DNA from 2 places in the Streptomyces sp. NPDC060194 genome. Region 2 is predicted to be linked to the other one. Evidence: riboswitches for the same ligand, from Rfam matches in the RefSeq annotation. Region 2 holds a riboswitch; the other holds the start of a gene.
The links. Region 2 has a riboswitch for S-adenosylmethionine ahead of ACFWEG_RS25520 (aminotransferase class V-fold PLP-dependent enzyme). Riboswitches for the same ligand answer to the same signal wherever they lie in the genome.
Positions count from the first base shown of each region.

Region 1 (20,428 bases), on a different contig from region 2:
CCGTCGCGCCAGACGACGACGGCCAGGGCGCTGAGCAGGACGGCGACGAGCGCCGCGGCCGCCCCGAGGAGCCTGCGGTGTCGTGCCGGGCGCGTGAGCATGGTGGTCGGCCTTTCCGTGATGCGGTGTGCCCGCCCGGACGGCCTCGGGCGGGCACACCTGCGGTGGGGTGGGAGAGGGGTCAGGCCGCTTCGCCGCGCCGGCGCAGCAGGAAGGCGGCACCGCCCGCGGCGAGGAGCGCCGCGACGGAGAGGGAGCCCAGGACGGCCGGGTCGTTCACGCCCGCGGCCTCGCCGTTCCCGCCGGCGGGAACGCCGTGCGGCGCGGAGTGCAGGCCGTCGACGGTCTGCGTCGCGAGCTCGAGGTTCTTGTCCTCGGCGCTGCCCCACGCGTAGACGATCGTGTTGCTGCCCTCGGCCAGGTCGAGGTCGGCGGGGCCGATCGCGACGGTGTCGGTGCCGGCCAGGACGACGTCGGCCTTCACGGTGCCGGCGTCCACCTCGCCCTTGGCCTCCTTGGGGTTCTCAAGACCCTCGAACACCGGCGTGCCGCCCGCCCGGACGTCGACGGCCGGGGCGGCGGCCACGTGCCGGACGGTGAGCCGCGCCTTGCCGGCCGGGACCTTCGAGGTGTCGTTGACGAACGCGTCGAGCGCGGGCTTGCCGTCGGCGTCCAGGTGGGCGACGAGCGTCGCGTTGGCTCCGCCCGGCACCTCGACCGTCTTCTCGATCGCCGGGGTGCCGTCGGGGCCCTCGCCGTCCTTGAAGACCTTGATGTCGTACGAGCCCGCGTCCAGCTTCAGCGGGTCGGTGAGCGTGCCCGGCTCGAAGTCCGGCAGCAGCTCCTTGTCCCCGGCGAACACGTCCACGGTCAGCCCCGGCACCGCGTGCAGCACGGAGACGTGCGCCGTGTCGTCCGGGGCGGCCTGCGGCTGGGCGAAGGCGGGAGCGCCGACGGTGACGGTGAGCGCGACGGCGACGGCGGCGGTGAGCGCGGCGCCGGCAGAACGAACGGTCATGGCTGGTCCCCATCATCCGGGTCGAGAAGGTCTCGAACTCTGTGTGGGGACGCTTTCCGCCACCATGCGCCGACCGGTTGCACTGGATGACCGAAACTTTCGTCCCCGCCGTCGGCCCGCCCCGCGCCCCGCGCCCGCACGAGGGACGAAATCGCTGGCCACGGGCGGTCCTGCGGCGCAGGATGGCGGCCATGGAACATCCCACCCCCCGCGTCGGCGGCAAGGACGAGAAGCTCGGTCAGCGGCTCGACGAGGAGCTGACCGCGTTCAACAACCGGGCGACCGGCGCGGATCCGGAGGAGTTCAGCGTCCGCGTCGACGCGCCGGACGGCGAGCTCCTCGGCGGGCTCACCGGGTGGATCTGGGGCGACGCCTGCTTCGTCGACATGCTCTGGGTCCGCGAGGACCAACGCGGCACCGGCCTCGGCCGCGACCTCATCGCCGCGGCGGAAGCGGAAGCCCTCCGCCGCGGCTGCGACCGCGTCCTCGTCTCCTCCTTCACCTTCCAGGCCCCCGCCTTCTACCAGCGCCTCGGCTACGTCGAGACCGGCCGCACCCTCGGCATCCCCGGCGGCCACGCCGACGTCCACATGGCGAAGCGCCTCGACGGCGCGGACACGGCGCAGTGGGTGCGCGCGGAGCTCGCCTGACCTGGAGGTCCCCTACAGGTTCCGGCGCGCGGCCCCGGCGACACCCCCGGGCCGCAGCGTCGCGCGGACGGTCTTGCCGGTGGGGTCGCGGAGGAACCAGGTGAGGTCGGTGGCGAGGGTGCGGACGATGGCGAGGCCGCGGCCCGCGTCGGCGTGGGGCGCCGGGGGCGTCGCCACGAAGTTCGGGAAGGCGGGGACGGGGTCGGACACGTCGATCAGCAGGGCGTCGTCGTCCAGCGCGAGGCGCAGGAGGACGGTGCGGGCGGGGAGCCGGCCGTAGCGCACCGCGTTGGCCAGCAGCTCGGAGGCGACGAGGACGGCGTCCTCGATGTCGCCCTCCCAGCGCCAGAGGGTCAGGCGCCGGCGCACGTAGAGGCGGGCGAGGCCTACGGAGGCGGGCCGCGGCGGGAACACCGCGGTCCACTCGCGGCGGTCGGTCTCGGGCCGGGTCGTCATCGGTACGCCTCCACACTGAGTGTCGCTGTTCGCCACTCAGCGTGGCCGCCCGAGGCCTACCCTCGACAGTGGCGCAGGCCCAACAACCGCGTTTGTTGCGAGGGAGCCGCACATGCCCCAGCACCCCCGGGACCCCGAGTCCTCCCCGCGCGCCCTGCTCGGCGCGGAGCTGCGCCACATGCGGGAGCAGGCGGGGTACAGCCAGGAGGCCTTGGGGGAGCTGCTGTTCGTCAGCGGCTCCTACGTCGGCCAGATGGAGGCGGGTACGCGGCGCATCCGCGCGGACATGGCGGCGCGGATCGACGAACTCCTGCTCACAGGGGGCCTGTTCAGCCGCAACTGCCGGGCGGCGAACGCGTCGAAGTACCCGGCGCACTTCGCTGAGGCGGCGGAAGCGGAGGCGGTGGCGACGGAGATCCGCGAGTACAACCCCTTGCTGATCCCCGGACTGCTCCAGACCTCGGCCTACGCAAGGGCCGTTTTTCGCGCCTACCGGCCGACTGCAAGTGAGCAGACCATCGATGATCTGGTAGCGGCTCGACTCGATCGCGCACAGCTTCTCGGCTCCCCAACAAAGCCGTTGTTGTGGCCGATTTTGGACGAGGCCGTGCTCCGCCGGTCAGTGGGTGGGCCTGCGGTGATGGCAGAGGCCCTTCGGCATGTCATCAGCCTGGCCTGCGAGAACCGGATCATCGTTCAGGTGATCGCGTTCTCCGCGGGCGCTCACGCCGCGAATAGCGGCTCGCTCAAGCTCATGTACTTCGACGATGCCCCACCGCTCGCATACCTGCAGGGTCAGGACACCGGCCTGCTGGAGGACGATCCGTCCACCGTCTCGCGACACCGCCTCACCTACGATCTGCTCGTGGCCAGCGCCCTGTCACCACAGGACTCCATGGACTTGATCAGCTCGACGGCGGAGGATTACGCGCATGAAGCAAGTGAGCATCCCTGACTACGATTTGACCGACGCCGTATGGAAGAAGTCTTCCTACAGCGGAGGTGACGGCGGCGACTGCGTCGAGGTCGCCACCTGGCGCAAGTCCAGCCACAGCAGCGGGGACGGCGGCAACTGCCTGGAGGTCTCCGACGACCTCGCCGCGGCCGGCATCGTCCCGGTACGGGACTCCAAGACCCCCCACGGCCCCCACCTCGCTTTCCGCACGGGACCGTGGACGACCTTCGTGACCGCACTCAAGACCACCTGAGCCCGACCGCCGGACCCGGGGCCGTAAGCCCGACCGCCCCGGGTTCACCGGCGCATCGATCGCGGGCCGCGCCCCGGTCGGACCGCCGCGCGCCTCCCCCACCCGCGTTCCGCCTCCGGCCCGGAGCTCAAGTCCCGGCGTGAGGAGGCGGATTCGCGTCCGGCAGGGGACAGGGAAACGCCTGGTCAGAGCGGAGGACCCCGCCCGGGGCTCAAGCCGCGGAGGCCGGGGGCCGCGAGCCGAGCGCTCCTTCCACGGCGGTACAGAAGGGGGACTACCCCCCTCCCCACCCCCACGGGTCGACTTTGCGGATGCGAGTTGCGACGGAGTGTCACCGCGCCCTAACGTGCCGTCAGGACAAGTGCAAACGGCCCCCGTCGGTGCTCACAACACCTCCGAGGGCCTCGCCACGCGATCGACAGCAAAGGAAACCGACCCATGGCTCCTGCCGATTCTAATGACGCCCCGCACCCCCTGGCCAAGCCCGGGTACGGCAAACAGGTCCCGTTCTCCGAACTCGACGCGGAACAGACGGACTTCCCCCACCTCTGGCCCCGCGACGCCGCCATCGCCGCGTACATCGACCGGCTCCCCGTCGGCGCGGACATCTCGGTGAAGACGCTGGCCAAGCAGCTCCCGTACGGGCAGTGCGCGCTCCGCACCTCCCTCAACCGCATCCAGCTCGCCGGCCACCTCCGCCGCGGCCGCACCTGCATCCGGGCCTTCGACGGCACCCACCGCTGGGTCACGCAGACCTGGTGGACCCCGCGCCCGCGGGACGAGTCCTGGTGGACGGCGTTCCACGGCGGCACGGCACACCTGCCTGCCCCGCACACCGCCGCGCCCGCCCCGTACGCCCCGTACGAGACCTTGGACGCAGCAGGGCCCGCGGACTCCCCCGCCCGCGCCCCGGCCGCACTCGCTCAGCCCCCCGTCGGCGTCCCCGTGCCCCGCCCGACCCGCTCCCGCGCCCACACCCTCCTCGCCGCGCTCGGCCGCGCGACACCCGCACTCTCCCTCTCCGACGCCGACTGCCGCGCCCTGGCCCCCCTCGCGGAGGAGTGGTTCGCCCGCGGCGCGACGGAGGACACCCTCCTCACCGCCCTCACGGCCGGCCTCCCCACCCCCGTCCGCCACCCCGCCGCGCTCCTGCGCACCCGCCTCACGACGAAGCTCCCCACCCCCGCACCACCACCACCCGCCCCCCTCGTCCTCATGGAATGCACCCTCTGCGCCGCCCCCGGCCGCCCCGCCTCCCTCCCCGACGGCTTCTGCCCCTCCTGCCACCCCGCCCGCCGCGCACCCGCACCGCCCTCACCACCGCCGGTCGACGCCCACGCCCACGCCGCCGCCATCCGCGCGGCTGTGCGGAAGTAGGAAATTCCAACTGTGCAAAATTTCGTCGCCGCTCGTATCCTGAGAGACGCGCACGTGTCGTCGAGACGCGCATGGGTCGCCGAGATGCGCGCTCGACGGCAGAGAAGCCACGCGGAAGGGGCTGGCCATGGCTTTGGACACCCGCATAAGGGCCCAGCTGCGAGAAAAGGGGCAGCTGACACTGCCAAGCGAGATCCGTCGCGCGCTCCACATCGAACCGGGCGACGACGTCGAGTTCGTCGTGCGCGAGGGTCAGGTCATCCTGCGCGGCCTGACCTCGGTCCCGGCCGATCAGGCATGGTTCTGGACCGAGGAGTGGCAGGCGGGCGAGCGTGAGGCGTCGGAGCAGATCGCGCGCGGCGAGGGCACGGTGCACGGCAGCGCCGAGGAGATGTTCGCCGCACTGGGCGTGCCCGACGCCGAGCCGGACCGCGCCCCGGAAGGTGACTGACCGCCTGTGCCCACTTTCGAGGTGACGCCGCGCTTCAGCAGGGACTTCGCCGACCTCGCACCTGCACAGCAACGACGCTTCCGCCGCGTCGTCACCGAGCACTTCGTGCCCGATCTGGAATCCGGGATCTTCCGGCCGGGGCTGCGCATCAAGGGCGTTCAGGCGGCCCCGGGTGTCTACGAACTGACCTGGGCCCCCGACGGCCGCGCGACCTGGGCCTACGGGGATCAGAAGATCGCCGGCATGCCGCACGTGATCTGGCGCCGCATCGGCACCCACAGCATCTTCACCCCACCGCCCGGCCCGTGACACGCCCGAGGGCGGCACCCCCTGTGACAGGGGTGCCGCCCTCGGTGTGGTGGAGCGGTGGAGCCTGAGCCGGGGCTCAGAAGTCCATGTCGCCGCCCGGCATGCCGCCCGGCGCGGCCGCGGCGGCCTTCTCCGGCTTGTCGGCGATGACGGCCTCGGTGGTGAGGAAGAGCGCGGCGATGGAGGCCGCGTTCTGCAGCGCGGAGCGCGTGACCTTCGCCGGGTCGATGATGCCCTCGGCGATCATGTCCACGTACTCGCCGGACGCGGCGTTGAGGCCGTGGCCGATCGGCAGGTTGCGGACCTTCTCGACGATGACGCCGCCCTCGAGACCGCCGTTGACGGCGATCTGCTTCAGCGGGGCCTCCAGGGCCAGCTTGACCGCGTTCGCGCCGGTCGCCTCGTCACCCGAGAGCTCCAGCTTCTCGAAGACCGCGGAGGCCTGCAGCAGGGCCACGCCGCCACCGGCGACGATGCCCTCCTCGACGGCCGCCTTCGCGTTGCGCACGGCGTCCTCGATGCGGTGCTTGCGCTCCTTGAGCTCGACCTCGGTCGCCGCGCCGGCCTTGATGACCGCCACGCCGCCCGCGAGCTTCGCCAGGCGCTCCTGGAGCTTCTCGCGGTCGTAGTCGGAGTCGCTGTTCTCGATCTCCGCGCGGATCTGGTTCACGCGGCCGGCGACCTGGTCGGACTCGCCCGAGCCGTCGACGATGGTGGTCTCGTCCTTGGTGATGACGACCTTGCGCGCCCTGCCGAGCAGGTCCAGGCCCGCGTTCTCGAGCTTGAGGCCGACCTCCTCGGAGATGACCGTGCCGCCGGTGAGGATGGCGATGTCGTTCAGCATGGCCTTGCGGCGGTCGCCGAAGCCCGGGGCCTTGACGGCGACGGACTTGAAGGTGCCGCGGATCTTGTTGACGACCAGCGTCGACAGGGCCTCGCCCTCGACGTCCTCGGCGATGATCAGCAGCGGCTTGCCCGACTGCATGACCTTCTCCAGCAGCGGGAGCAGGTCCTTCACGCTGGAGATCTTCGAGTTCACGATCAGGATGTACGGGTCGTCGAGGGACGACTCCATGCGCTCCATGTCCGTGGCGAAGTAGGCCGAGATGTAGCCCTTGTCGAAGCGCATGCCCTCGGTGAGCTCGAGCTCCAGACCGAAGGTCTGCGACTCCTCGACGGTGATGACGCCTTCCTTGCCGACCTTGTCCATCGCCTCGGCGATGAGCTCGCCGATCTGGGTGTCGGCGGCGGAGATGGAGGCCGTGGAGGCGATCTGCTCCTTGGTCTCGACGTCCTTCGCCTGCTCCAGGAGCGCGGCGGAGACGGCCTCGACGGCCTTCTCGATGCCCCGCTTCAGGGCCATCGGGTTGGCGCCGGCGGCGACGTTGCGCAGACCCTCGCGGACGAGCGCCTGGGCCAGGACGGTCGCGGTCGTCGTACCGTCACCGGCGACGTCGTCCGTCTTCTTGGCGACCTCCTTGACGAGCTCCGCGCCGATCTTCTCGTACGGGTCCTCGAGCTCGATCTCCTTGGCGATGGAGACACCGTCGTTGGTGATCGTGGGGGCGCCCCACTTCTTCTCAAGGACGACGTTGCGGCCCTTGGGGCCAAGGGTGACCTTGACGGCGTCGGCGAGCTGGTTCATCCCACGCTCGAGGCCGCGGCGGGCCTCCTCGTCGAACGCGATGATCTTGGCCATGTGAAGTGGTCCTCCCGGACAGGGGTGGCGTTCTTCCAGGACCGCGTCCGCGCCCGCGACGGACGGCCCGCCGGCCGTGTGGTTCCTTGCCCCACCCGGCCGCGGGCCTCACCGACCCGGTCCAAGTTCTGTCACTCTCACTCGGAGAGTGCTAAGCCCAATGATTAGCACTCGACCCCTGCGAGTGCAAGCGGGTACCACAGATCCCGACCCTCCGCACACCGGCCACCCGCGACGCACGCAGGGCCCGCACCCCTGGTGAGGGGGTACGGGCCCTGCGGCGTGAGTACGTGGCTGGTCGGTCGCGCCGGGATCGGGAGTGATCAGACGGCGAGCTTGACCATGTCGGCCTGCGGACCCTTCTGGCCCTGCGAGATCTCGAACTCCACCCGCTGACCCTCTTCAAGGGTGCGGTATCCGTCCATCTGTATCGCGCTGTAGTGGACGAAGACATCCGCACCACCGTCGACCGCGATGAAGCCGTAGCCCTTCTCCGCGTTGAACCACTTGACGGTGCCCTGGCTCATGACCAACTCCCCTGTTACTGGCCCGTGCACAGGCCCGCACTGCGCGGACCCGGGTCAGACCTTGCGCCGTGGCGCGTCGACCGCGGCTGAATGTATCTGCCCAACTGCCCTCTGCAACAGGGCAATCGGCCGGGGAATCCGGTCAGCGCCCCGACCACCGAATGCGGAGGAAAGGCGGCGAGTGGGGAGGAGTCGGTCCGGCCAAAAGACGCTTACGGGGTGAATGCGCCCCGTAATTTGTCTTTATCTTTTCGTGACGTCCGTGTGAACCGGAGCGATTCGCCCTCGACCCGGCGGGCTTCATATGCGCCTGGCACGGGACCGGAAGAGAGGGGCTCGGCAATCGTACCGCGCTCAACAATGCAGAATCGCCCCTTCCGCTTGTCCGCGGAAGAGGCGATCCGTATGCCGGAAGCGAATTCCGGCTCGGCGCGTCACGCGCGCCCGGGCGGCGACGCGACCGGGCGCGGTCGCGAGCTCGCGGCGTCACGTCCGCGCGGCGTCACGCGCGCGGGACCGCGGCCGCGGTCAGCCGCCGGCGACCGCCGGGATGATCGACACGCCCGCGCCGTCGGGCGTGGCCGTGTCCAGGCCCTGCTCGAAGCGGACGTCGTCGTCGTTGACGTAGACGTTCACGAACCGGCGCAGCCTGCCCTGGTCGTCCAGGACGCGGGCCGCGATGCCGGTGTGGTTCTTCTCCAGGTCGGCGATGACCTCCGCGAGGGTCGCCCCCTCGGCGGCGACCTCGGCCTCCCCGCCGGTGTACGTCCGCAGGATGGTCGGGATCCGGACCTTGACGCTCATGCTCGTTCTCCTCGCTGGATTGCTCGCTGGGATCGACCCGGGCGACAGGGTGTCAGTGGGCCAGGCCCGCGTCACGGAACGCGTCCAGGGACGGGCGGATGGTCGCGGACGGGCCGGTGGTCGGGGCCACCGCGTCCAGGGTCTTCAGGCCGTCGCCGGTGTTGAGGACGACCGTGGTGAGCGCGGGGTCGAGCAGCCCGTTCTCGATCAGCTTCCTCGTCACGCCGACGGTCACCCCGCCCGCGGTCTCCGCGAAGATGCCCTCGGTCCGCGCGAGCAGCTTGATCGCGTCCACACACTGCTCGTCGGTGACGTCCTCCACCGCGCCGCCGGTGCGCCGCGCGATGTCGAGCACGTACGGGCCGTCGGCCGGGTTGCCGATCGCGAGCGACTTGGCGATGGTGTCGGGCTTCTGCGGACGGACCACGTCGTGCCCGGCCTTGAAGGCCGCCGAGACCGGCGAGCAGCCCTCGGCCTGCGCGCCGAAGATCTTGTACGGCTTGTCCTCGACCAGACCGAGCCTGATCAGCTCCTGCAGGCCCTTGTCGATCTTCGTGAGCTGCGAGCCGGACGCGATCGGGATGACCAGCTGGTCGGGCAGCTCCCAGCCCAGCTGCTCGCAGATCTCGTACGCGAGCGTCTTCGAGCCCTCGCCGTAGTACGGGCGCAGGTTGACGTTGACGAAGCCCCAGCCCTCGCCGAGCGGGTCGCCGATGAGCTCGGAGCAGAAGCGGTTGACGTCGTCGTAGTTGCCCTCGATGCCGACCAGGTCGCCGCCGTAGACCGCGGCCATGACGACCTTGCCCTGCTCCAGGTCGTGCGGGATGAACACGCACGAGCGGAAGCCGGCCCGCGCGGCGGCGGCGCCGACCGCGCCGGCGAGGTTGCCGGTGGAGGAGCAGGACAGGGTGGTGAACCCGAACGCGCGCGCCGCCTCGACGGCGATCGCGACGACGCGGTCCTTGAAGGAGTGCGTCGGGTTGCCGGAGTCGTCCTTGACGTACAGGCCGCCGGTCACGCCCAGCTCGCGGGCGAGGTTGTCGGCCTTGACGAGCTTGGTGAAGCCGGGGTTCAGGCTGGGCTTGGTCGCCACGTCCGCGGGGACGGGCAGGAGGGGGGCGTAGCGCCAGATGTTCCGGGGGCCCTCGGCGATGAGCTTCTTCAGCTCCTCGGGGCTGCCGCTCGGCAGGTCGTAGGCGACTTCGAGCGGCCCGAAACAGAGCTCGCAGGCGAAGATCGGGCCGAGCGGGAAGCGCTCGCCGCACTCGCGGCACGACAGCGCGGCGGCGGGGCCGAGATCGACGGGGGTGGCGTTCCGAGCGGCGGCCGACGGAGATTCCGTGGTGCTTGCAACAGTCTCAACAGCCATGATGGCGAGGCCCTTTCTCCTCATCTTCCCCGCGGCGACCTTCGCCACGAGACGGAATTGGCACCTTCCCCTCCGTGACCTCGCGGTCGACGGGGTGGTTGCCGGGACTTCAACGGGCCGTATCCCTCTGTCCCTCTGGATGAGCGCTATGGCGACAGGTCGCGGACCTGTGCGTTTGTGGGCAGTCTGGAACTGCCGGGTGCAGGTGCGGGACACCTGCCTGTCACAGACGGTCAACCCCCGACATGCGAAGGTCATACGCCTTGCCCAAGACTGTAACCGACACACCGGATGGTTGAGATAGTCGTCCGAACGGCGAGATGGGTCACAGCCCGGCCGAGGGCAGAAGCCGATACGTAAGGGGACACGCACGTGCTCGAAGACGTGGAGCGCTGGCTCCTGAGCCGATCCTGGTCCGTGTCCGACCGCCCGGTCGACGGGCTGCTCGCGGCGAAACGATCCTCCCGGCAGACGGTCAGCGTCGTGCTGCCCGCGCTGAACGAGGAGGCGACCGTCGGCGACATCGTCACCGTCATCCGCCGGGACCTGATCGAGGCGCTGCCCACCCCCCTGGTGGACGAGATCGTCGTCATCGACTCCGGCTCCACCGACCGCACCTCCGAGGTGGCCGCGGCCGCCGGGGCGCGCGTCGTGCACCGGGACACGATCCTGCCGCGCGTCCCGGCCGCGCGGGGCAAGGGCGAGGTGCTGTGGCGCTCGCTGATGGTGACGTCCGGGGACATCGTCGCGTTCGTCGACGCCGACCTGAAGGAGTTCGACTCCGACTTCGTGGTCGGCATCGTCGGCCCGCTGCTGACGGAGCCGGACGTCGACCTGGTGAAGGCCATGTACGACCGCCCGCTGCGCGACGAGGCCGGCCAGGGCGGCCGGGTCACCGAGATGATGGCCCGCCCGCTGATCAACCTCCACTGGCCGCAGCTCGCCGGCTTCGTCCAGCCGCTGGGCGGCGAGTACGCGGCCCGCCGCACCCTCCTCGAACAGCTGCCCTTCCCCGTCGGCTACGGCGTCGAGATCGGCATGCTCATCGACTCCCTCAACCTCGTCGGGCTCGACGCGCTCGCCCAGGTCGACGTCGGCGTCCGCAAACACCGCCACCAGGACGGCCGCGCGCTCGGCCGCATGTCCGCGGCCATCTACCGCACCGCCCAGCTCCGCCTCACCCGAGGCAACCTCGTCCGCCCGAAGCTGACCCAGTTCGAGCGCTCCGAGGACGGGACGGGATTCGTGCCGGCGACGTACGACGTGGACACCGTCGAGCGGCCGCCGATGCGCGAGATCAGCGAGTACACGGCGCGTCGGGCGGCGTGATGCCGGGGTGCCCGGCCCGGGGTGGTCGGGTTGTCCCCAGGCGTGGGGTTGTCCACAACCCCGCGCTCGCACGTTTGAGCGTTTCGGTCTGGGGCTAAGTTCGCGACATGGTCTCTCAGCACGGCGCCCAGGTCCTCGTCGCATCGAACCGCGGCCCCATCACGTACAGCCTCGGCGACGACGGCGAGCTCGACGCGCGGCGCGGCGGCGGCGGGCTGGTCTCCGGCCTGTCGTCGGTCTCCGACAAGCTGTGGGTCTGCTCGGCGCTCGGCGACGGCGACCGCGAGGCGGTGCGGCGCGGCGTCTCCGAGGACGGGGTGCGGATGCTCGGCATCGCGCCCGAGACGCACGCGGACGCGTACAACGGGATCGCGAACTCGGTCCTGTGGTTCGTGCACCACATGCTGTACCAGACCCCCCTGGAGCCGGTCTTCGACGCGGAGTTCCGCCGCCAGTGGGCCGCGTACGAGGCGTACAACCGCGCCTTCGCCGAGGCGCTCGCCGAAGAGGCCGCCGAGGGCGCGGCCGTCCTCGTGCAGGACTACCACCTGTGCCTGGTCCCCGGCCTGCTCCGCGAGCTGCGCCCCGACCTGCGGATCGGGCACTTCTCGCACACCCCCTGGGCCCCGGTGGACTACTTCCGCCTGCTGCCCGACGACATCGCCGAGCAGCTCCTGCGCGGCATGCTCGGCGCCGACCGGCTCGGCTTCCTCACCCGCCGCTGGGCCGACGCGTTCACCGCCTGCGCCGAGGACCGCCTCGGCGGCCTCGACGGCACCGAGGTCGGCGTGCACGGACTCGGCGCGGACGCCGACTTCCTGCGCGCCCGCTCCCACGAGGCGGACGTCGACGAGCGCCTCGCCGAGCTCCGCGCGGACGTCGGCGCGGCCGCCGACGGCACCCCCCGCCGCACGGTCGTCCGCGTCGACCGCACCGAGCTGTCGAAGAACATCGTCCGCGGCCTGCACGCCTTCCGGCACCTGCTCGACACCCGCCCGGAGTGGCGCGACCGCGTCGTCCACGTCGCCTTCGCCTACCCCTCCCGCCAGGACCTCGCCGTCTACCGCGACTACATGGCGGAGGTCCAGCGGGTCACCGACGAGATCAACGCCGCGTACGGCACGGACACCTGGACCCCGGTCCAGCTCGGCCTCAAGGACGACTTCGCCCGCTCCCTGGCCTCCTACCGCCTCGCCGACGTCGCCCTCGTCAACCCGATCCGCGACGGCATGAACCTGGTCGCCAAGGAGATCCCCGTCGTCTCCGACGACGGCTGCGCCCTCGTCCTCTCCCGCGAGGCCGGCGCGTACGAGGAGCTCGCCGACGACGCGGTCACCGTCAACCCCTACGACGTCACCGGCACCGCCGACGCCCTCCACGAGGCCCTCACCCTGCCCCCCGGCGACCGCACCGAACGCACCAAGCGCCTCGCCGCGGCCGCCACCGCCCTCCCCCCGCAGCAGTGGTTCCTCGACCAGCTGGAGGCCCTGCGCGCGCTGTAGCCGCAGGCCGCCGCGTCCGGCTCAGAAGGACGCGGCGGCGAGCAGCTCCCGTACGGCGGCGCGGACGTCCTCGTCCTGGGTGAACGCCCGCCAGGCGCCGGCGGACCGCATCCGCTCGTCGCGGTCCCGGATGTCGCGCAGCAGGTCGGCGGCGGGCCGTGCCGCGGGCCCGATCCGGGCCAGGTACCGCACCGCGGCGACGGCGGCCGGCTGGTGCCGGCCTGCGGCCAGCTCGCGCACGGCCGCCGTCAGGACGGCGACGCTGCGCTCGGTGTCGCCGACGGTCGCCCACAAGGCGTGCGCCGCCTCGACGCGGGTCCAGACGTGGTTGCCGGCGGCCAAGGCCGCGAGCCGGTCCGCGAAGGGCGCGGCGTGGGGGCCGAGGTCCGCGAGCTGCCGCAGTTCCGCGAGCCCCGGTGGCCGTTCCGGCTCACGTCCGAGGAGCGCGAGGGCCGGGCCGGGATCACCACCGACCCGCCAGTACGCCCAGGCCGCGAGCTCGTCCTCCGGCCCGCCGGCACCGATCCGGGACCGCAGCAGGCTCCCCGCCGCCTCACCCGCCGCGCCGATCCCGGCCAGCGCCCTCGCCGCCGCGGTCCACGTCCGCTCGTCCTCCAGGAGGACGAGCAGGCGCGGGACGGCGCTCTCCGCCGCCGGTCCCCACCCGGCGAGCAGCTCGCCGTACCGGTGGCCCTGATGCGGGTCGGTGAGCGTGCCGATCCGGTCGCAGACGGCCGGGACGAGCAGCTCGGCGTGGCTCGCGAAGCCGCTGAGGGCCTCGGGGAGCGAGGGCAGGACGACGTGGTGGAAGTCGGCGGGGTAGTGCGCCGGATGCGTGGCGAAGCCGGACGGTGCACCGGCGAGGAGCCCCAGCAGACCCGGTAGACAGCGCTCGTCGTCCATCCGGGCCAGCGCCCACAGCGCCGCCTCCCCCACGCCCTCACCAAGCCTCGTGGCACGGACGCCGCCGTCGGTGAGCACGGCGGCGACGTCGTCGGCGTGGGCGGCGGCGGCCGGGCCGAGGCAGGCGAGCAGCTCGACGGCCCGGAAGCGGACCTCGGCGTCGGGGTCGTCCAGCCGGGCGACGAGACGCGGCAGCAGCGCGTCCGCGGGGGAACGCCACCCGGCCAGCAGCCCACCCGCCACGGCCAGGGCGGCGATCCGCTGTTCGCCGTCGGGGTGGTCGGCCAGCACGCCGAGCGCGAAGGCGGGGGACGGCCCGGGCAGCAGCTTCGACGTCCAGTGGAGGACACCCGTCACGTTGGTCCCCACCGAACTGGTGCGACGCCATCTCCCGACGCTCGGGTGGCGGACCGCGTCGAGCACGACGTCCAGCCGCCGGGCGGGAAGTGCGGGATCGGTCGCCGCCGACGCGTGGACCGCCGCTAAGCGGACCTGGGAGTCGGGGTCGTCGACGAGCGCGCGGAGCAGGTCCAGGGCCTGGGCCCGGTACGCACCGGCCGGTGTGCGCGGAACGACCCGCCCGAGCGTGAGCACCAGTTCCAGCCGGGTCGCCGCGTCGTGCTCCGCCTCCCAGGCGTGGAGCAGCGCGGGCAGGACGAGCTCGCCGGGACTGCCGCACACTCCGAGCGCGTGGGCCGCGGCCCGCCGGACCTCCGGCTCGGGGTCCTGGAGGAGCGCGGTCAGCTCGGGGAGCGCGCGGTCCCACGCCGGCGCCCAGCCGGGATCGAGGAAGCGTTCCTTGACCCGGCCTGCCTCCGCCGCCAGCGTCGCCACGAGTTCCAGCAGGAGGACGCGGCTCCGCACGCGGGGAGTCGCGGCCAGGCGCAGCACGAAGGGCAGGGCGGCCGGGGCGGCGGAGCAGATCCAGCCGCCCTGGTGGTACAGCAGGTCGCGCAGCTCGTCCGCGGCGCTCCCGGCGTCCTTGGCGGCCGGGCCGGCGCACCGGTCGAGCAGTCCCGGTAGGTCCTCGGCGGAGCCGCGGTTGTGCCGCAGACCCGCCCAGTCGATGTCGTGCAGCCCCGTCCCCATGGGCGGTGACCCTACCGACCGCCGCCGCGCGGCCGCGGCTACCCCGCGTCGGGTGCGACCGCCTGCGCCAGCGCGGCGAGCAGGTCGACGACCGCGCCCGGTCCCGGGAGGACGAGGTCGGCGCGGTCGGCGAGGTCGGGGACCTCGGTGCCGGAGCAGACGAGGAGGCCGGGGACGCCGTCGGAGCGGAGCTTCTCGACGGCGGCGTAGGCGGGAAGGTCGCCGAGGTCGTCGCCGGCGTAGAGGACGCACTGCGCGCCGGACTCGCGGACGTAGTCGGCGAGGGCGACGCCCTTGTCCATGCCGGCCGGGCGCAGCTCCAGGACCATCCGGCCCGGCTCGACGATCAGGCCGTGCCGCGCCGCGAGCTCCGTCAGCGGGCCGCGCAGCGCGTCGAACGCGGCCTGCGGGTCCTGCGCGCGGCGGGTGTGGACCGCGACCGCGCGGCCCTTCTCCTCGATCCACGTGCCCTGCCAGGCCCCGATCCCGTCCAGGAACCCCGGCAGCTCGGCCCGCGCCGCGGCGACGCCCGGCGGGGGCGGGGGCGAGTGCACCGTCCCGGTCGCCGCGTCCCAGCGCTCCGCGCCGTAGTGCCCGAGCACCGTCATCCGCTCCAGGCCCGCGACGCCGTCGAACCCGCCGTACCGCACCGCCGTCACCGCCGGCCGGCCCGTCACCACCGCGACCGCGCCCACCCGCGGCGCGAGCCCGGCCAGCGCCTCCACGGCCCCCTCGTGCGCCCGCGCCTGCTCCGGGTCAGGCACGATGTCCGCCAGCGTGCCGTCGAAGTCCAACGCGACGACCGCGGAGGCCGGTCGCGCGACCAGCGCGTCCATCGCCTCCCGCCCGGCGGCGGTACGCGGAACAGGCAGTTCTGAACGGTGGCTTCCCATGCGGTGAGCCTAACGGGTGGCTTCGGCGCCCCGGCCGGCGAGCGATGGTCGAAAACCTAGCCCGGCCGGCGTTTGAGGCCGGAGGGGCGCAGCCCCGACATGGGGGTGCAGGGGGCGGAGCCCCCGCTTCCCACCGAGGGGCGGAGCCGAACGCGTCAGCGGCGCTCGCGGCGGGCCGCGCGTATCCGCCGCAGGCGGTTGACGGTCACCGGGTCGGAGGCGAGCGCGGCCGGGTCGTCCAGCAGCGCGTTCAGGTGCTGGTAGTACCGGGTCGGCGACAGCCCGAGCCCCTCCCGTATCGCCCGCTCCTTCGCCCCCGGGCCCGGCCACGCCCGCCGCTCCAGCGCGAGCACGTCGAGGTCGAACGCGGACAGCGGCCCGTCGGGCCCGGGCCCGTCACCGGACGGCGGCGGGGAGGTTTCGGTCATACCCCGAACATAGCCGCCGCCACTGACAGCCCGGCCGCCGCCCGAACGCCCCCGCGACTACTCCGCGTTCTCCGCCGCGGTCGCGTCCCGCTCGATCCGCCCGAGCACGCTCTCGGGGTCGCCGTCCTTGGCGACGGTCCCGCCGATGCTCTTCTTGACCGCCTCGGCGACGCTCGGCCACGTCGTCTTGTTCACCGGCGGCAGCTGGGCGTTGGGCAGCGCCTCCAGGAACGTCTTCAGGTCCTTGTGCTTGGGGTCGTCCGACATCTTCTGGAACGCCGTGTTCGTCACCGGGAGGATGTCGTACTTCTTCGAGAAGGCGAGGATGTTCTTCGGCTGGTAGAGGAAGTCCAGGAACTCGCCGATCTCCTTGCGGTGACCGTTCTGCTTGAAGCCCATCATCCAGTCGGCCACGGCCATCGTGGACTGGGCCGGGCCCTTCGGCCCCGGGATCGCGACCTTCCCGACCTCGACACCCGCCCGCTCCGCGTTCTTCATGAGCGTCGGGTGGCCGTTCAGCATGCCCACCTTGCCCTGCTCGAACGCGGTGAACGCGGCCTGGCGGTCGAGCTTGCCCGCGGGGACCGGGCCGACCAGCCCCGGGGTGACCAGGTTGTCCCGCAGCCACGTCAGCGTCTTGACGTTCTCCTTGGAGGCGATGGCGTACGAGTTGGCGGAGTCGGTGTAGCCGCCGTCCGCGGAGAGCGTCCAGAGCATCGTCTCCGCCTGCGCCTCCTCGTATCCGAGCGGCAGCGCGTACGGGTACTGCACGCCCTGCGCCTTCAGGGTCTGCGCCGCGCTCTTGAGCTCTTCCCAGGTGGTCGGCGCGGAGAGTCCGGCGTCGCGGAACATCTTCTTGTTGTAGAAGAGCGCGCGGGTGCTGGACGCGAAGGGCATGCCGTACTGGACCCGGTTGAGCTCACCGGCCTGCGCCAGCTTGGGCAGGAAGTCGGCCTGGGTGGGGATGGAGAGCAGCTCGTCCGCGCTGTACAGCTTGCCCTCGGCGGCGAAGTCGGAGTACCCGCCGATCTGCGCCATGTCCGGCGCCTCGCCCTTCTCGACGAGCTCCTTCACCGTCTTGTCGACGACCGACCAGCTCATCGGCTTGACGGTGATGGTGGTGCCGGGGTGGGTGCTCTCGTACTCCTCGACGACCTGGCTCCAGAAGAGGTCGACGTGGGTATTGGGCTTCTTCGGCTCGCCGTACTCCGCGACGATCATGGTCAGGTTGACGTCCCCGGACCCGACCCCGCCGCCACCGCAGCCGGACAGTCCCAGCGTCATCGTGAACGCGGCAGCCGCCGCCGTGCATATGAAGGACCGACGCTGCACCGCTGTTCCCACCCTCTGACGCCCGTGATCCGGCCGTGACCGCTGTGACACGTGAAGGGCGATTCTGCCCCCGCACCGCGTCAAGGTCTACACCACGCTGATATCACTTCCGCAACGAGGGTGCGCGCGGGCGGGTGCGGTGTTGCGCGGCTCGCGCGGAGTGTGGCTTCGCCGCTGCGCGGCTTGGGGGGCGGGAGCGGGGGGGTGCCGCTGCTGCGCGGCGGACACAGCGGGACTCCGCCGCTGCGCGGCGGGGGGCAGTGTGGCTTCGCCGCTGCGGGGCTTTGGGGGGGGCGGGAGCGAGGGGGTGCGCCGCTGCGCGGCTGGGGCGAAGTGTGGCTTCGCCGCTGCGCGGCTTGGGGGGCGGGAGCGAGGGGGTGCGCCGCTGCGCGGCGTGTCCAGTGAGTGCTGCCGTTGCGCGGCAGGCGCGCCGCGCCGCTGCGCGTGTGCGACGGCGTGAGGGTGGGGTGGGTGGGGGTGCCCCCGCAGCGACGGAGGAGCGAGGGGGTGCGCCCGACCGGCCCGCCCGGCCCGCGACGGACGCGATCGCCGCGCGCGACGCCCCGCAGGTCGCTGCCGGGACCACGGCCCGCGGTCCGCCGCGCGCCTCCATCCGCCCCGCCCGAGGAAATCGCGGGCGAGTGGACTAGACCTTTTAGGGGGGCGCAGGTCAGACTTGCCCCGTGAGACATGTCATCGCCCTCGATGTGGGCGGCACGGGAATGAAGGCCGCCCTGGTCGGCCCGGACGGCACCCTGTTGCACGAGGCGCGCCGGGCGACGGGCCGCGAGCGGGGCCCGGCCGCGGTGGTGGAGACGATCCTCGACTTCGCGGCGGAGCTGTACGCGTACGGCGCGGACCGCTTCGGAACCGCCGCGACGGCCGCGGGCGTCGCGGTGCCGGGCATCGTCGACCCCGAGGAGGGCATCGCCGTCTACGCGGCGAACCTCGGCTGGCGCGACATCCCCCTGCGCCGCCTGCTGAGCGAGCGCCTCGCCGGCATCCCGGTCGCCCTCGGCCACGACGTCCGCACCGGCGGCCTCGCCGAGGGCCGCCTCGGGGCCGGCCGCGGCGCCGACCGCTTCCTGTTCGTGCCGCTCGGCACCGGCATCGCGGGCGCGATCGGCATCGGCGACGGCATCGAGGCCGGCGCGCACGGCGACGCCGGCGAGATCGGCCACATCGTCGTCCGCCCCGGCGGCACCCCGTGCGGCTGCGGCCAGCGCGGCTGCCTGGAGCGCTACGCGTCCGCCTCCGCCGTGAGCCAGGCCTGGGCCGCCGCCTCGGGCGACCCGGACGCCGACGCGGCGGACTGCGCCAAGGCCGTCGCGGACGGCGACGCACGGGCCGTCGCCGTCTGGCAGACGGCCGTCGACGCGCTCGCGGACGGGCTGCTCACCGCGCTGACCCTCCTGGACCCCGGGACGCTGATCATCGGTGGCGGCCTGGCCGAAGCCGGGGAAACCTTGTTCACACCACTGCGCGCGGCGGTCGAGGAGCGGATCACGTTCCAGAAGCCGCCCGTGATCGTGCCGGCGGCCCTCGGGGACACCGCCGGGTGCCTGGGCGCGGGACTCCTCGCCTGGGACGTCGTCGGCGGGCCCGCCGGGCCCGACGAGTCCTCGGCCGCTCCGACCACCGGCTCGGACGACGCCACGGAGGTACGCGCCTGATGGCCGCAGCACACAAGGTTCTGACCGGCGCCCGGGTGGTGCTGCCCAGCGGCACCGTCGAGGGCGGCCGGCTGGTCATCGACGGCGAGCGGATCGCCGACGGGAGCGCTCCCGACGGGGCTTCGGGTGTTCCCAAGACCGACCTGACCGGCCACTGGGTCGTCCCCGGCTTCGTCGACCTGCACAACCACGGCGGCGGCGGCGCGTCGTTCACCTCCGGCACCGCGGAGGACGTCCTCACCGGCGTCGCCACGCACCGGCTGCACGGCACGACGACGCTGGTGGCGTCGACCGTCACCAGCGACCTCGCGGTGCTCGCGGACCAGTCCGCGCTGCTCTCCGAGCTGGTCGAGCAGGGCGACCTGGCGGGCATCCACTTCGAGGGCCCGTTCATCTCGCCCTGCCGCAAGGGCGCGCACAGTGAGAACCTGCTGCTGGACCCGGACCCGGCGGTCGTCCGCAAGGTGATCGACGCGGCCCGCGGCGCGGCGCGGATGGTCACCCTGGCCACCGAGCTGCCCGGCGGCCTGGACGCCGTGCGGATGCTCGCCGACCAGGGCGTCATCGCGGCCGTCGGCCACACCGACGCGACCTACGAGCAGACGGTCGACGCGATCGAGGCCGGTGCGACCGTCGCGACGCACCTGTTCAACGCCATGCCCGCCCTGGGGCACCGCGCCCCGGGGCCGATCGCCGCGCTCCTGGAGGACGAGCGGGTCACCGTCGAGCTGATCAACGACGGCGTGCACCTGCACCCGGCCGCCCTGGAGCTGGCGTTCCACCGCGCGGGCGCGGGACGCGTCGCGTTCATCACCGACGCCATGGACGCGGCCGGCTTCGGCGACGGCCGCTACCTGCTCGGCCCCCTGGAGGTCGACGTCGTGGACGGCGTCGCACGGCTGGTGGAGGGCGGTTCCATCGCCGGCTCGACGCTCACCCTGGACACCGCGTTCCGGCGCGCCGTGACCGTCGACGGGCTCCCGGTCGCGGACGTGGTCCGGGCGATCTCCGCGAACCCGGCCCGGCTGCTCGGCCTGGACCACGAGATCGGCTCCCTGGAGCCCGGCAAGTACGCGGACCTGGTCGTCCTCGACGAGACGTTCACCCTGGCGGGCGTCATGCGCCGCGGCGAGTGGATCGTGGAGCCGCCGAAGGCGTGACGCCGGGCGCGGGTCCTGAGGAAGGCGGTCGGTCCGGAGGTCTGGGCCGACCGCCTTCTTTTTGGCATGATCATCAGGGCCCCGGGCGCACCGGCGGCACGTCCCGCGCAGCCCCGTACGACACGTTCTCCAGGGGGACCCAGGTGATTCTCACCGTCACGCCGAACACGGCCCTGGACGTCACCTACCGCGTCCCCCGGCTCGTCCCGCACAGCACGCACCGGGTCGGCGACGTCGTCGAGCGGCCCGGC
Region 1 is NZ_JBHWZH010000055.1:7,017-27,444, reverse strand. It holds gene ACFWEG_RS14785 (class F sortase) at 1-101, opposite strand, end outside; gene ACFWEG_RS14780 (DUF4397 domain-containing protein) at 182-1,018, opposite strand; gene ACFWEG_RS14775 (GNAT family N-acetyltransferase) at 1,210-1,668, shown strand; gene ACFWEG_RS14770 (ATP-binding protein) at 1,681-2,124, opposite strand; gene ACFWEG_RS14765 (helix-turn-helix domain-containing protein) at 2,237-3,079, shown strand; gene ACFWEG_RS14760 (DUF397 domain-containing protein) at 3,057-3,332, shown strand; gene ACFWEG_RS14755 (hypothetical protein) at 3,771-4,709, shown strand; gene ACFWEG_RS14750 (AbrB/MazE/SpoVT family DNA-binding domain-containing protein) at 4,837-5,160, shown strand; gene ACFWEG_RS14745 (hypothetical protein) at 5,167-5,469, shown strand; gene groL (chaperonin GroEL) at 5,546-7,168, opposite strand; gene ACFWEG_RS14735 (cold-shock protein) at 7,492-7,695, opposite strand; gene ACFWEG_RS14730 (MoaD/ThiS family protein) at 8,224-8,499, opposite strand; gene thrC (threonine synthase) at 8,552-9,868, opposite strand; SAM riboswitch class I at 9,886-10,014, opposite strand; gene ACFWEG_RS14720 (glucosyl-3-phosphoglycerate synthase) at 10,241-11,197, shown strand; gene ACFWEG_RS14715 (trehalose-6-phosphate synthase) at 11,305-12,699, shown strand; gene ACFWEG_RS14710 (HEAT repeat domain-containing protein) at 12,721-14,691, opposite strand; gene otsB (trehalose-phosphatase) at 14,730-15,584, opposite strand; gene ACFWEG_RS14700 (DUF3263 domain-containing protein) at 15,740-16,012, opposite strand; gene ACFWEG_RS14695 (extracellular solute-binding protein) at 16,070-17,296, opposite strand; gene ACFWEG_RS14690 (ROK family protein) at 18,028-19,017, shown strand; gene nagA (N-acetylglucosamine-6-phosphate deacetylase) at 19,017-20,177, shown strand; gene ACFWEG_RS14680 (1-phosphofructokinase family hexose kinase) at 20,321-20,428, shown strand, end outside.
Region 1: it holds a riboswitch for S-adenosylmethionine, as region 2 does, so the genes downstream of both, thrC (threonine synthase) here and ACFWEG_RS25520 (aminotransferase class V-fold PLP-dependent enzyme) in region 2, are expected to answer to the same signal.

Region 2 (10,405 bases):
CGACGGCCTACGCCCGCTACGACCTGTTCGTCGCCGCGGTGGCCGTCGCCGCCCTGCTCGCCGCGGCCCGCAACCCGCGGGTGCTGGGCATGCTCGCCGCCTTCGGCGCGCTGCTCAAGGTGTGGCCGGCGCTGCTGCTCGTCGGCACCCCGCCCGGGCGGGCGACCCGCAGCGCCTGGAGCGTCGCGGCGGTCTCGGCGGCCCTGCTGGCCGCGGTGTTCACGGTGACGATGCCGGGCGCGTTCGCGTTCCTCACCTTCCAGAAGGACCGCGGGACCGAGGTCGAGTCGCTGGGCGCGCTGGTCTTCCACGTCGCCCGGCACTTCGGCTGGGAAGGGCAGGTGCTGCTGAACTACGGCTCGGTGGAGTTCCTCGGCCCGCACGTCCCGCTGGTCAGCTCGGCGGCGCTCGCGCTCACCGTCGGCGCGTTCAGCTGGCTGGTCGTCTGGCGCGTCCGGGCCCGCCGGTTCACGGCCTCCACGCCCGCGGACGCCGCCTTCACCGCGGTGCTGCTGTTCACCACCACCAGCCGGGTGATCAGCCCGCAGTACCTGGTGTGGCTGGTCGGTCTCGCCGCGGTCTGCCTGGTCTTCCGCGGCAGCCGGATGGCGCTCCCGGCCGGCCTGGTGCTCGCCGCGGCGGGGGTGACGTTCCTGGAGTTCCCGATCTGGTTCTCCCACGTGGTGGCGAGCGACCCGCTCGGCATCACCCTGCTCGTGGTGCGCAACGGGCTCCTCGTGGCGGCCTCGGTGACGGCCGCCCGCCGGCTGTGGGTGCACACCGTCGACGCGGCGGCGGACGACGAGTCGGAGGTCAGCTCAGCTGATCCCGCACGTACTCCCGCCACCGCGCCGTGAACTCCTCGACGTCGAGGCCGAGTTCGGACTGCAGGGCCTCCTCGGGGCCGACCTCGCCGGCCGCCCGGTAGAAGGCGAGGAGCTTCTCCTCCCCCCAGCGGCCGGCGATCATCCGGACGGCCAGCCAGCCGCCCTCGTAGGCGCGGGCGAGTTCGTCGGAGCTGCCCTGGAAGCGGAAGCCGTCGTCGGCGGGCAGCCGGTGCGGCAGCCGGCTCTCCGCGGCGTCGCCGCTCAGCTCGGGGGCGATCTGGCGGGGCGTGCGCCCGCTGCCGAGGTAGCCGACCCAGTCCGCGAAGCCCTCGGAGAGCCACAGCGGGGTGCGGGAGGTGGTCGCGGCGCGGGTGGCGACGTGGACCGCCTCGTGGGTCAGCACGACCCGCTTGCCGAACGAGCCGAGCGCGGCGTACGCGTCGGGGTTGACGACGATCCGGTCGGCCGGTGCGGGCTTGCCGCCGGTCTCGCCGGTGGTCACCGCGGCGATCCCGCGGAACCCGTCGGCCTGCCCGCCGAGGAGCTGCGCCATGCCGTCGAGCGACGACGGCACCAGGACGACGACCCGCTCGGGCCAGCTCTCCGGCCAGGACCGGCCGACGGCCGGGACGGCCTCGTCGGCGGTGGCCGCTATGGCGCCGAGCACCGCGCGCGGCTGCCCGGAGCCGAGGACCGTGCTGTGCGCCCCGCGGACCACGGTGACGTCCCCCTGCTCCCACAGCTGCTCGGGACCGCTCTCGGAGCTGACGTACCAGCGCCCGTCCCGCCGGGTCAGCTCCAGCGTGCGGGGAGCGCGGACGGGGGCCCGGTCGTGGCCCTCGATGCGGTAGCCCAGGTCGGCCCGGACGGTGGCCCGCCCGCCGTCGCGCTCCAGGTCGGTGAGGCGGTACGACCAGGACCCGATCGGCACCCCGTCGAGCCGCTCGAACTCCGCCCGCTCCTGGGCCCGCAGCCCCGGCGCCGCCGGGTCCACCACGGACAGGTAGGCGTCCCGGTCGCGGTCCGCGAGGGCGGTGGCGCGCGAGTCGAGCAGGGCGCGGATCTCGCCCGCCGCCGGGTCGTCGAGTCCGGGCCCGGCGCAGGCGGCCAGCAGCGCGACCAGCGGCAGCAGGACGCACCACGCCCGCCCCGTACGCCTTTGGCCAGTCATGTTCCGATGGTAACGAGAGTCGGGAGTCCGGCGGCAGCCTCAGGGACGGGTGACGGCGCCGACCGGCATCATGCCGACCAGGTCGTAGCGGACGGGGGCGCCGGGGTAGGGGGCGTGCACGACCTGCCCGTTGCCCATGTACAGCCCGACGTGGCTGGCGTCGTCGCGGTAGGTGACGATGTCGCCCGGCTGCGCCTGGGCGAGCGGCACCTGCCGGCCGGCGTGCCGCTGGGCCTGCGAGGTGCGCGGCAGCCCGACGCCCGCCTGCCCGTACGACCACTGCACCAGGCCCGAGCAGTCGAAGCCGCTGGGGCCGTTGGCGCCCCAGACGTAGGGGCGGCCGACCGCCTGGCGGGCGGCGGCCACGGCGGCGGCGGCGCGCCCCGAGGAGGGGACGGCGGAGCCGGTCATGGCGGGCAGGTCGGCGCGCGCGGAGCGGGAGGAGCGGTCGAAGGCGGCGCGCTCCGCGTCCGGCATCGCCTCCAGCAGCCGGCGCGCCTCGGTGAGCCTGGCCTCGACGGTGCGCTTGTGGCGGGCGACGGCGGCCCGGCTGCGCTGGAGGTCGGCGAGGGTCCTGGTGGCCTCGGAGCGCTCCTGGCCGAGGGTGCGCTGGATCTCCTGGAAGTCGGCGAGCCGGCCGGCCTGGCGGGCGTTGAGGCGGTCGAGGGCCGAGGCCTTGTCCAGGTAGCCGGCCGGGTCCGCGGAGAGCATCAGGGCGAGGGTGGGGTCGATGCCGCCGTCGCGGTACTGGGCGCCGGCGAGCGCGCCGAGGTCGTCGCGCATCCGGTTGAGGCGCTCCTGGCCGCGGGCCAGGGCGTCCTGGGCGCGCTCGACCTGCCCGCGCAGCCGGTCGGCCCGCTCGTCGGCCTTGTTGAAGGCCTCGGTGGCCCGCTCGGCCTGCTCGAAGAGCCGGTCGACGCGGGCCCGCGCCCGCTCCGGTGTGTCGCCGGGCTCGGCGGTCGCGGGGGCCGCGCCGAGGGCGGCGGCCGCGGTCGCCGCGGCGGCGGACAGGACGGTGACCCGGGCGGCCTGGGAGAGCCCCGGGTACGGGAGATGACGTCGATGCTGGGCCACGGCGCTGGACGCTAGCAGCAGCCCGCGGCTGCTCCCGGCAGGCCGGACCGGTGCGACAAGCGCGCCCCGCCGGGGACTTCGCAGGTCACCGGCGGGGCGGAAGGTCGGCTTCGTACGCCTGAATTCGCCCGGACGGTCGACGGGTCACGTCGGTGGGCGACGGCGTCGGGGGCGGACTCGCCGCCCCCGGCGGGTCAGAGGCGGACGCCGAACTGGAACGGCATGTTGTTGATCGACTCGTAGCGGACGACCGCGCCGGTGCGCGGGGCGTGCAGGATCTGGCCGTTGCCCGCGTAGAAGCCGACGTGGTGCAGGTCGCCGTAGAAGATGACCAGGTCGCCGACCTGGAGTTGGCTCTGGGAGTAGATCCGGGTGCCCGCGTTCGCCTGGGCCTGCGAGATCCGGGGTATCTGCCGGCCGGCCTGGGCGTAGGACCAGGAGGTGAGGCCGGAGCAGTCGAAGGAGTTCGGGCCGGCGGCGCCGTAGACGTACGGCTTGCCGAGCTGGCCCTGCGCGATGGCGTAGGCGGAGCCGGTGATGCCGGAGGCGGCCTTGACGGCGCCGCCGCCACCGTTGCCGGTGCCGAGCTGGGCGCGGTCGGCGGAGTCGCGGCTGGCGCGCTCCTCCTCCTCCTGCAGGGCGGCGCGCTCGGCGGTGGTCAGGGTGTTCAGGAGCGTGCGCGCCTCGGCGAGCTTGCCCTGGACCTCCTTCTTCTTCCTGCCCAGCTCGGTCCGGGTGTCCGCCAGGTCTGCGAGCTTCTCGGTGGCTTCCTTGCGCTGCTGGGCGAGGTCGCGCTGCTTCGACTGGATCTCCTGGATCGCGTCGGCCTGCTTGGCGCTGAGGCTGTCGAGCGCGGAGGCCTTGTCGAGGTAGGAGTCCGGGTCGCCGGAGAGGAGCAGCTGCAGGGAGGGGTCGATGCCGCCGGACCGGTACTGGGCGCTGGCCATCGTGCCGAGGGCGGAGCGCTGCTCGTTGAGGTCCTGCTGGCCGCGGGCGACCGCGTCCTGCAGGTTGTCGATCTCGTCCTCGAGCTTCTCCTGCTTCTCCTTGGCCCCGTTGAACTTCTCGGTGGCCTTCTCCGCGTCCTCGTACAGCTTGTCGACCTTCGCCTTGACCTCGCTCTTGGTCGGCTTGGGGTCGGCCTGGGCCGTCTGGGACGTCAGGGCGACGGCCGCGGCGGCGGTCGCGGTGAGCACGGTCACCCGGGTGCGGCTCGGCTGCTTGGGTCGACGGTGGGACGCCACGAAGGCGGCTCCTTCTTCCTCTCAGCCGCCGGCCTGCCCGAAGGCGAACAGGTGGTTCGGCGGGACCTGCACCGTCACCCCGAATGGGTGATCAACCGAGTGGAGGTTCGAGCCGTGACAGTAGTGACCTTCCTGTGATCAGATCAAATCCTCCCGGGCAAAATCTCGTTGACGGCGTGATTCTTTACCCGCGTCCCACCGGTAGTGACCGGCCACTGACGGAGCGCACGGAACACAAGCCCCGATCCGGGCATCACGTACGGGAGTTGACCAACGCGGCTATCCGCGCGAAAGCCGCTTCAGGAGCAGTGCGGAGGTGACCGGGCGGGCGCCGGCCTTCGCGATCCCGTCGGCCACCTCGCGGTCGGTGGAGGCGACGATGACGGGCCGTCCGGGCGGCTCGGCGCGCACCAGTTGCCGGATCAACTCGTCGGCGGTGACGCCCGGTTTGCTGAACAGGACCCGCACCCCGCGCGGCGGCGCGAGCAGCACCGGGGTGAGCAGCTCGGCCCCGTCGAAGACGCAGGTCATCTCGGCGCCGGTCTGGGCCGCGAGCGCGGAGAGCGAGCCGAGCAGCCGCAGCCGCTGCTTCTCCAGCGGCATCGTCGGATAGCCGGTCTTGGTGACGTTGTAGCCGTCCACGACGAGGTGCGCCTGGGGCAGCGCGAGCAGTTGGTCGAGGACCGCGGGGTCGCTGTCGGACAGGGCGCGGGCGGCGATGTCCTTCGGGCTCATCCGCCCGGGCTCGACGGCGTCGACGGTCTCGGCGGGGCGCACGGAGACCGGCGGCAGGGCGAGTTCGCGGCGCAGCCCCTGGGCGGCCTCCAGGACGGTGTCGAGCAGCAGCCTGACCCGCATGTCCTCGACGCTGCGGCCCTCGCGCACGGCCTTGCGGCCGGCCTCCAGGGACGCCTCCGCCTCCCCGAGCCGCCCCTTCAGGCGGCGGGACTCGCTCTCGGCGGCCGACACCTGGGCGGCGCCCTCGGCGCGGACGCCCTCCATCTCGGCGGTCAGCTTGCGGACGGCGGCCTCGCCGCGCTTGACGTCGTTCAGCGCGCTGCGCAGCTTGCGCTGGAGGGACTCGTTCTCCTTCTTCGCCGCGTCCAGCTCGGCGCGCATCCGCTCGCTCTCGCCGCGGGTCAGGCTGCGGGCCTGCGCCAGCTCCTCGCGCAGCCGCTCCAGCTCGGCCCTGGTCTCCTCGCCGAGTCGCTCGGCGTCCGCGCGCTGCGCCTCCTCGCCGGCCGCGGCCACGAGCTTCACCCAGCCGGCCGGGCGCAGCACGTACGCCGCGGCGGCCACGTCGACGGGGTCGGCGGCGGCCGGCGGGGAGCCGGCGTCGACGGCGGAGGCCAGCTCCGGCTGGGCCTCCTTGAACAGCTCGCCGATCCGCCGCCGGAAACCGGCGTCGCTCTCCAGGGTGGCGGCCATCACGGTGCCGGCGAACTTCGCCCGCCGCGAGGGGGTGAAGCGGGCGTACTGCCGCAAGGGGGCGGGGAGTTCGCCGACGGTCAGCCCGCCGAAGGCGTCGGAGACCAGGCCGACGACCCGGCGGCGGACGCCCTCGGGCAGCGGCCGGTCGAGCACCTCGGCATCGCCGGCCGCATCGGCCGGCTCGGCGCCTCCGGCTGCCTCCGCCATCCCGTCACTCCAACTCGTCCCCAGGGGAACCGCTCCCTCAGGAGTCGGTGCCCGGCCTGTCCACCAGTTCGATCTGGTCCGCGGCGTTGCACCAACGGCAGCGGACCGACTCGATGGTCTCACTGACCACCTCGCGCTCCTCCACCTTCGGCGCCCCGGCCAGGTCGAGGTGGACGTACTCGACGACCTTCGAGGAGCGCGTCACGTCGAAGCGCGTGAGGTTTCCGCACAGCGTGCAGCGCCAGCGGGTCGTGTCGGTCGGCAGGGGAACCGTCATCGCTTTGTCCGTCCCGGATCGTGTCGTGTGCCGTGTCTCGTGCCGCGTCTCGTGCCCCGGGTCGGCGTCCCGGGAACCATTGTCGCCCCCTCGGGAGCGCGTCCGGCGCCGGTAACCCTACGGCCTGCCGACCGCTCTCCGTCGCGCTCGGTCACTGCGTGGGACGACGGCGAGGCGGTATGACCGCTTCTGTACGCCTACGTCATGATGTCCCCCATGCCCTCCTCGCCGCCACCGTCGGCCCGCGCGTACACCCCGGTGGTGACGTACGCCCTGATCGCCGTCTGCTGCCTGGTCTTCGTCACCAGCCCGGCCTCCGGCCTCGGCGCGACCGCCGGCGGGGAGCAGGAGCTGCTCGCGGCGCAGCAGGCGTACTTCGAGCGCTGGGGCGTGGTCCCGGCCGAGCTGGTGAGCGGCGACCCGCGGGCGCTGCTCACCCCGGTCACCGCCCTGTTCGTGCACGGCAGCTGGCTGCACCTGCTCGGCAACATGCTCTTCCTGTACGTCTTCGGCGCCATGGTCGAGGAGCGGATGGGACGCCTGCCGTACACGCTCTTCTACCTCGTGGTCGGCTCGCTGGCCCTGGTCGGCTACGCGCTGGTCCACGCGGACTCCGTCCAGACCCTGGTCGGCGCCTCCGGGGCGATCTCGGGGGTGCTCGGCGCCTTCCTCTTCCTGTTCCCCGGTGCGCGGGTCACCAGCCTCTTCCCGTTCCTGCTCTTCCTGCCGCTGCGCTTCCCGGCGTGGATGGTGCTGGTGTTCTGGTTCACCCTGCAGTGGGTCGCCGCCTGGCAGGACGCCAACGGCCCCGGCGTCGCCTACCTCGCCCACCTGGTGGGCTTCTCCCTGGGCTTCCTCTACGCCTGGGTGGTCTTCCGGCGGCCGGATACAGTGGCGGCACCAGCGCCGGCCACCGAGGGAGAATGCCAGCCGTGATCACCGCGATCGTGCTCATCAAGACCAGCGTCGACCGGATCCCGGAGATCGCCGAGTCGATCGCCTCGCTGGACAACGTCCACGAGGTCTTCTCCGTGACCGGGACGTACGACCTGATCGCCATGGTCCGGGTCGCCCGGCACGACGAGCTCGCCGAGGTCATCCCCGGCCGGATCAGCAAGATCCCCGGTGTCGAGGGCACCGACACCCACGTGGCCTTCCGCGCCTACTCGCAGCACGACCTGGAGACGGCGTTCGCCATCGGCCTGGACGCCTGAGCGCGGACGGGGCCCCGAACGCCGGAACGGCCGGGTGGTCCTCGCCCCGGCCGTTCCGCACACCTCACCGCTGTGCCACCGCTGTCACACCGCGGGCACGCAACGCCCGTCCACGGTCCGGTAGTTCCAGCGCGCGCCCTCGGTGACGAGCTCCTTCACCGCGCCGACGAAGCGCTCCACGTGCTCGTCGGGGGTGCCCGCCCCGAAGCTGACCCGGATCGCGTTGAGCGACTTCTCCCCCGGCGCGGCCTCCGGCGAACCGCACTCCCCCTGGGTCTGCGGGTCGCTGCCGAGCAGCGTGCGCACCAGCGGGTGGGCGCAGAAGAGGCCGTCGCGCACGCCGATGCCGTACTCGGCGGAGAGCGCCGCGGCGAAGTGCGAGCTGTTCCAGCCCTCGACGACGAAGGAGATGACGCCGACCCGCGGGGCGTCGTCGCCGAACAGCGAGAGCACCCGCACGGCCGGCACCTCCGCGAGCCCCTCGCGGACCCGGGCCACCAGCCGCTGCTCGCGCGCGACGAGCCGGTCGAAACCGGCCTCGGTCAGCGCCTTGCAGGCGGCGGCGATCGCGTACACCCCGATGACGTTCGGCGAGCCGGCCTCGTGGCGGGCCGCGGTGGTGTGCCACTCGACGTCGACCCCGCCGTCGGCCCGGCGGCCGACCGTACGGGACGCACCGCCACCCGCCAGGTAGGGCTCGGCGGCCTGCAGCCAGTCGGCGCGGCCCGCGAGGACGCCGGAGCCGAAGGGCGCGTACAGCTTGTGCCCGGAGAAGGCGACCCAGTCCACGTCGAGGTCGGTGACGGAGACCGGGTGGTGCGGGGCGAGCTGCGCGGCGTCGAGGACGATCCGCGCGCCGTGCGCGTGCGCCGCGGCGGCCAGCTCGCGGACCGGCCACAGCTCGCCGGTGACGTTGGACGCGCCGGTCACGCAGACCAGCGCCGGCCCGTCGCCGGCGCGCGCGGCGAGCGCCCGCTCCAGCGCGGCGACGGCCTCGGCGGGGGTGCGCGGGGCGTCGAGGTAGGTGACCCGGGCGTCGCGCCACGGGAGCAGCGAGGCGTGGTGCTCGGTCTCGAAGACGAAGACCTCGCAGCCGGCGGGGAGCACGGCGGCGAGCAGGTTGAGCGAGTCGGTGGTGGACCGGGTGAAGACGACCTGGTCGTCGGCCCGGCAGCCGAGGAACTCCGCGACGGCGACCCGGCTGTTCTCGAACAGGTCGGTGGAGAGCTGCGAGAGGTAGCCGGCCCCCCGGTGCACGCTGCCGTAGTACGGGGCGTAGGCCGCGACGTCGTCCCAGACGCGCTGGAGGGCGGGGGCGCTGGCCGCGTAGTCGAGGGCCGCGTAGGTGACCTCGCCGCCGGTGACGAGCGGGACGGTCACGTCGTGGCCGAGGACCGGGAGCGGGGCGGTGGTGGCCTGGCAGGCTGCATCGACGGAAACAGACACGAGTGACTCCCTCGGGACCAGGACCCCCGGGGGCGGTGGCACCTGGATGCCGGAAGGGGTCCGCGCTTGCCGCAGACCTTGCTGTCCGCGGCCCGGTCTTCACCCAGGGCACCCCGCCACGGACGGAGGGTTGCCGGACAGCGGGCTGGGGCCTTTGTCGCTGTCACTCATGACCTGCCGAGCATCCTGCCACAGGGCCCGGCGGACGCACGAGTGCGGTCCGGAACGTGAGACCGGACCGCACCCGTCACACCAGCCTCAGTGGTGGGTGGCCGCCACCCAGCGCTTGAGGGTCGCCTCGGCGGCCCCGGTGTCGATCGAGTCCGCGGCCCGCTCCATCCCGGCCCGGATCCGCTCGGCCAGCGGTCCGTCGGACGGATCGAGCGCGACCAGCGCCGCGGCCGAGTTCAGCAGCACCGCGTCCCGCACGGGGCCCTTCTCCCCGGCGAGCAGCCGCCGGGCGACCTCGGCGTTGTACGTGGCGTCGGCCCCGCGCAGCGCCTCGATCGGGACCGGCTCGATGCCGACGTCGCGCGGGTCGAAGGCCTCCTGCCGCACCTGCCCGTCGCGCACCGCCCACACCGTGGAGGTGCCGGTGGTGGTCAGCTCGTCCAGGCCGTCGTCGCCGCGGAAGACCAAGGCGCTCGATCCGCGCTCGGCGAGCACGCCGGCGATGATCGGGGCCATCCGGGCGTCGGCGACGCCGGTCGCCTGGGCGCGGACCTTGGCGGGGTTGGTGAGCGGGCCGAGGAAGTTGAAGATCGTGCGGATGCCGATCTCCTTGCGGGCCGAGGCCGCGTACCGCAGCGCGGGGTGGAACTTGACGGCGAAGCAGAAGGTGATCCCCGCCTCCTCCGCGACCGCCGCGACCCGCTCCGGGGCGATGTCGAGGTTGACCCCGAGCTGCTCCAGGACGTCCGAGGCGCCGCTCGCGCTGGACGCGGCCCGGTTGCCGTGCTTGACGACCTTGGCGCCGGTCCCGGCCACCACGATCGCCGACATGGTCGAGATGTTGACGGTCTTCGCGCCGTCCCCGCCGGTGCCGACGATGTCGACCGTCTCGCCCGGCACGGTGATGAGGTTGGCGTAGCCGTACATCGCGCGCACCAGCCCGCCGATCTCCTCCACCGTCTCGCCCTTGGCGCGCAGGGCGGTCGCGAAGGCGGCGATCTGGGCGTCGGTGGCGGCCCCGGTCATGATCCGGCTCATCGCCCACGCCGTGTCGTCCGCGGAGAGGTCGACACCGCCGAGCAGCGAGTCCAGGACGTACGGCCAGGAGCGCGCCGCCGGGGAATCGCCACCGATCGGGGTCACAGCGCTCATGGTCGCCTCCTGGGTCGTCGTCCTCGGGGCCCGCGCGAACGGCGCGCGGACGCACCGAAGCCTATCGGGGCCGGGTTACGCCGAAGCGCTCCGTCCCGAGGGTCGGGACGGGGGGCGGGGGGGCGGGGGGGGGGGCGGGGTGAGTGGTGGGCGGGGGCGCGGGGGTTATAGCGGGGGGCCACGGGCCGGGG
Region 2 is NZ_JBHWZH010000165.1:1,680-12,084, forward strand. It holds gene ACFWEG_RS25480 (glycosyltransferase 87 family protein) at 1-857, shown strand, start outside; gene ACFWEG_RS25485 (hypothetical protein) at 814-1,998, opposite strand; gene ACFWEG_RS25490 (NlpC/P60 family protein) at 2,038-3,072, opposite strand; gene ACFWEG_RS25495 (NlpC/P60 family protein) at 3,267-4,316, opposite strand; gene ACFWEG_RS25500 (NYN domain-containing protein) at 4,596-5,954, opposite strand; gene ACFWEG_RS25505 (hypothetical protein) at 5,992-6,231, opposite strand; gene ACFWEG_RS25510 (rhomboid family intramembrane serine protease) at 6,448-7,167, shown strand; gene ACFWEG_RS25515 (Lrp/AsnC family transcriptional regulator) at 7,164-7,445, shown strand; gene ACFWEG_RS25520 (aminotransferase class V-fold PLP-dependent enzyme) at 7,530-8,891, opposite strand; SAM riboswitch class IV at 8,949-9,066, opposite strand; gene trpD (anthranilate phosphoribosyltransferase) at 9,150-10,214, opposite strand.